One region of the Cellulosimicrobium sp. XJ-DQ-B-000 genome, then DNA from elsewhere that is predicted to be linked to it. Evidence: riboswitches for the same ligand, from Rfam matches in the RefSeq annotation. Region 1 holds a riboswitch; the other holds the start of a gene.
The links. A riboswitch is a leader RNA that binds a small molecule or an ion and turns the genes downstream of it on or off. The one in region 1 is predicted to bind S-adenosylmethionine.

Region 1 (2,193 bases):
CGATCGACCGCTGGCCCGAGCGGCACAGGAACACGACGGGGCGCTCGTCGCCGGGGGTCAGGCCTGCTTCGACGAGCCGGTCGAGGAACCGCGGGTTGGGCCCCGCCGGGGTCACCCACTCGTCGAACAGGACGTCGCGGCCGAGCTGAGTGGCGTCGGGCACGCCGATGGTGCGCCACTCGCCCTCGGTGCGGACGTCCACGAGCACGGCGCGCTCGTCGTGCGCGAGCAGGTCCCATGCCTGCTGCGGGGTGAGGTCGCCGGCGTAGCCGACGGCGGGACGCGCCTCGGGGGGTGCCGGCCAGGGTGCCGACGCCTGCTGGGACTGGTCGCTCATGAGAGTCCTCCTCCATCGATCGTGGCAGTAGCACCCTGCGCCCGGCCGCCGAGGCGGTCCGGGGGGTTGCTGCGGCGTCGACGTGCCACGTCACTCGGCCGCTCCGGATGGTTGGCTCGGATCGTACGCCACGCGTCCGACGTGCGGAACGCCCGTCTCGGGGAGCGGCCCGTGAGGGGTGCTCGACGCCGCGCGGCTCCGCTAGCGTGGCCGCGCGGCCGGGCGGGGGTCCCGGCGGGCGGGGGGAGTCGATGCAGACGGGACGAGCACGCGCTGCGGGCGCGGGCGTGGCGGCGGTCGTCGTCGCGGCGGGCGCTTGGTGGTGGGCCGCGTCCGGCGGGGAGGAGCCCCCGCAGGGTGTCGTGAGCGTGGGGCCCGTCGGGGACGATGCCGCGCGGACGCCCGGGGAGCGGCCGTCCGTCCACCCGGTTCGCCCCGAGGGCGAGCGGCCCGACGGCGAGCGGCTCGACCCGCCCCCGCCGTCGTCGGACGGGGCCGCGGCGCACCGGGGCGAGCCGGTCGACCTGGCCGATCACACGGTCGGCGGGTACGAGGGCTGGTGGAGCTCCGACGGGAACGGCGCGGCGTGCGACGCCTACGCCGACGCGCACCCGGAGGTCGTGCTCGCGAGCACCCGCACGGGCGCGGTGATCGAGGCCCACACGCGCGGTGTGCGCCTCCAGCGCCCGCCGGCGACACCGCCGGGCGACCCGGCGCGGTGGCCGGCCGACTCGGTCGTCGTGCTCGACGCCGGCACGGGGGAGGTGCTCGAGTCGTTCGCGGTCGACGAGTCGGGGTGGCGCCTGGAGACGCCCGTGGGCTGCGTCCCGCCATCCGAGACGCCGTGACCACCGGTTGACACGCCACCGTGCGCGCGGACATCCTGGTCCGCAGGTCATGAGTGCCAGCGCGAAACCCCGGTTTGCTGGCCGGCAACCCTCCTCTCGCGGCGGGGTGCCCCGGGTGACGACCAGGCCGCACGCCGACCGGCGGGCGGCAAGCGCGGGGAGGTTCTCCCCGGACGACCCTGGAGGACTGTGCCATGACTGCTCTCGCGGACGTCTCGTGTCCCACCGACGCCCCGGCCCCTGACCTCGCGGCGCTCGCCGACGCGCCCGCGCTCCTGCCCGTCGTCGGCGGGGACACGCTCGTCCCGCTCGTCGACGGCCGCAGCGTGCCGTACGCGAACCTCGACGTCGCGGCCTCGGCCCCGGCGCTGCGCTCGGTCGCGGACCGCGTGACCGAGGTGCTGCCGCTCTACGCGAGCGTGCACCGCGGCGCGGGCTACCTCTCGCAGGTCTCCACGGCGCTCTACGAGGCGTCGCGCCGCACGATCGGTGCGTTCGTCGGCGCACGCGAGGACGACGTCACGGTCGTCACGCGCAACACGACCGACTCGCTCAACCTGCTCGCGGGCTGCGTCCCGGCGAACGCGGACGGCACGCCCGGGCGCGTGCTCGTCCTCGACGTCGAGCACCACGCGAACCTGCTGCCGTGGCAGCGCGCCGGCGGCGCGACGGTCCTCGCGGGCGGCGCGTCCGTCGCGGAGACGCTCTCGGGCCTGCGCACCGAGCTCGCGCGCTTCCCGTACGCGCTCGTCGCCGTGACCGGCGCCTCCAACGTCACGGGCGAGTCCCTGCCCGTCGCCGAGGTCGTCCGCGCCGCGCACGACGCGGGGGCGCGCGTCGTGCTCGACGGCGCTCAGCTCGTCCCGCACCGCGGGTTCTCGCTCGCCGCGTCGGGCGTCGACTACGTCGCGTTCTCCGGGCACAAGACCTACGCGCCGTTCGGCGCGGGGGCGCTCGTCGGGCGGCGCGACTGGCTCGACGCGGGCACCCCCTACCTCGCGGGCGGCG
Region 2 (2,193 bases), on a different contig from region 1:
CCGCGTCGAGGACGCGCTGCGCGAGGTCGACCGAGTACGCGATCCCGTAGGCGTGCTGCGCCTCCGGGTCGGGCAGGGCGTCCAGCGCGTCCAGCAGGTGCTGGGGGGCGCGCACGCCCGTGAGCTCCTCGACGCGACGGAGCCGCGCGGGCTCCGTCGTGGGCAGCAGCCCGGCGAGGATGGGGATCGTCACGCCGGCCGCACGGGCCTCGGCGACGAAGTCGGTGTACGACGACGCGTCGTAGAAGAGCTGCGTGATCGCGAAGCTCGCGCCGGCCTGCTGCTTCTGCCAGAGGCGTCGCACCTCCTGGGTGCGCGTCGTGCCGGCGGCGGGGTTGCCGTCGCAGAACGTCGCGACGGCGATCGTCAGCGGCCGGGCCGCGCCGCGCAGCGCGACGGCCGGGTCGGACGCGCAGCGCGACGCCTCGACCTCGCGCAGCAGGGCGACGAGCTCGGTCGACGACCGGACGCCGTCCGGCGCGGGCTGCCAGTCCGGCTGGTCGCGCGGCGGGTCGCCCCGCAGGGCGAGGAAGCTCCGCACGCCCTCGTCGAGGAAGTCGGTGATGACCGACTCGACGTCCTCGCGCGACGCCCCGACGCACGTGAGGTGCGCGATCGGCAGCACGGGCGTGCCCTGGAGCAGGCGTCCGACGACCTGGCGCGCGGTCGCGCGGTCGGTGCCCGCGGCGCCGTACGTCACGGACACGAAGTCGGGGTGCGTCGCGACGAGACGGCGTGCCGTCTCCCAGAACTTCGGGGCCGCGTCCGGTCGGCGCGGGGGCATGAGCTCGAACGACACCGTCGGCCGAGGACGGCCCGGACGGTGCGCGAAGGATGCCTCTGAGGTCATGCGTCACTCCATCGACCCTGGCGTTAGCACCTTTGTCCTCGGGAGGCTTCCGTCGGCGGGTTGCTGCGGTGTCGTCGAGCCAGGACTCTCGACCGCTCTGGATGGTTGGCACGATCCTACGACCCATCCGACATGCGGTCGAGAGCGCCCGCCAGGTGAGATGCGGAGGGATCGGCCGGAGGCGTACCGGCGCCTCGCGCTACGGATCTCGGGCTCTCTACGCTACGAATTTCAGGTTTCCTACGCTACAGATTTCAGGTGCTCGAGCGAGGTCCCAGACACCGACCATGGCGACGGGTCGTCGTCGGCCTTGCAGGTCTCAGGCCCTCCGGCGCTCGGGCACGTGCAGGCGGCGGAGGAACCGGTCGGTGCGCAGCGGCGGCCCGCGCCGGTCGAGGAGCGACACGACGACGACGGTCGCCGTCGCGAGCGGGATGGTCCAGGCGGCGGGCTGGGCGAGCAGGGCGCGCACGACGCCGGGGACGCCGTCGGCCGTGCCGCCGGACGGGCTCCCGTACCCCGCGGCGACGAGCGCGGACGACGCGAGCAGCGCCGTCGCGCACAGGACGGCGCCCACGACCATGCCCGCCACCGCGCCGCGCGCGGTGAGGCCGCGCCACCACACGCCGAGCAGGATCACGGGGGAGAGGGCCGACGCGGCGAAGACGAACACCGTCCCGACGCTCGTCACGAGGCCCTGCGGGATGGTGACGAGCGCGAACGCGAGCGGGATGAGCGTGCACGCGACCGCCGACCAGCGGAAGGACCGCACGGTGCCGCCGAACAGGTCCTGGCTCACGACGCCCGCCAGCGCCACCACGAGCCCCGACGACGTCCCGAGGAACGCGGCGAACGCCCCGGCGACGACGAGCGCGGCGAGGAGCTCGCCGCCGAGCCCGGGCACGAGGCGGGTCGGCAGCGTGAGGACGACCGTGTCCGCGACCCCGGGCGCCGCGAGGTCGGGCGCGACGACCCGCGCCACGAGCCCGAGCGTGCTCGACACCATGTAGAACACGCTGATCATGACGAGCACGACGACGGTCGTGCGGCGGGCCGAGCCGCCGTCGGGTGAGGTGTAGAAGCGCACGAGGACGTGCGGCAGGCCGGTCGTGCCGAGCAGGAGGGCGAGCAGGAGCGAGACGGTCGCGTACGCGTCGAGGCCACCCGGCCCGGCCTCGGGGGGGAACACGGCGCCGGGGTCGAACGTGACGACGGCGCCACCGGGCTCGAACGCCCCGCCGAGCGCCATGAGCACGAAGACGAGCGGCACCGCGAGGGCGGTGAGCTTGACCCAGAACTGGAACGCCTGGACGAACGTGATGGAGCGCATCCCGCCCGCGGCG

Region 2: linked by a shared signal. The riboswitch ahead of RDI86_RS08120 (methylenetetrahydrofolate reductase) and the one ahead of RDI86_RS05440 (aminotransferase class V-fold PLP-dependent enzyme) in region 1 are both predicted to bind S-adenosylmethionine.

What each region holds. Positions count from the first base shown of each region.
Region 1 is NZ_JAVHYN010000002.1:343,135-345,327, reverse strand. It holds gene RDI86_RS05450 (rhodanese-like domain-containing protein) at 1-337, opposite strand, end outside; gene RDI86_RS05445 (hypothetical protein) at 589-1,185, shown strand; SAM riboswitch class IV at 1,231-1,346, shown strand; gene RDI86_RS05440 (aminotransferase class V-fold PLP-dependent enzyme) at 1,380-2,193, shown strand, end outside.
Region 2 is NZ_JAVHYN010000004.1:64,634-66,826, reverse strand. It holds gene RDI86_RS08120 (methylenetetrahydrofolate reductase) at 1-850, opposite strand, end outside; SAM riboswitch class I at 856-958, opposite strand; gene RDI86_RS08115 (cation acetate symporter) at 1,170-2,193, opposite strand, start outside.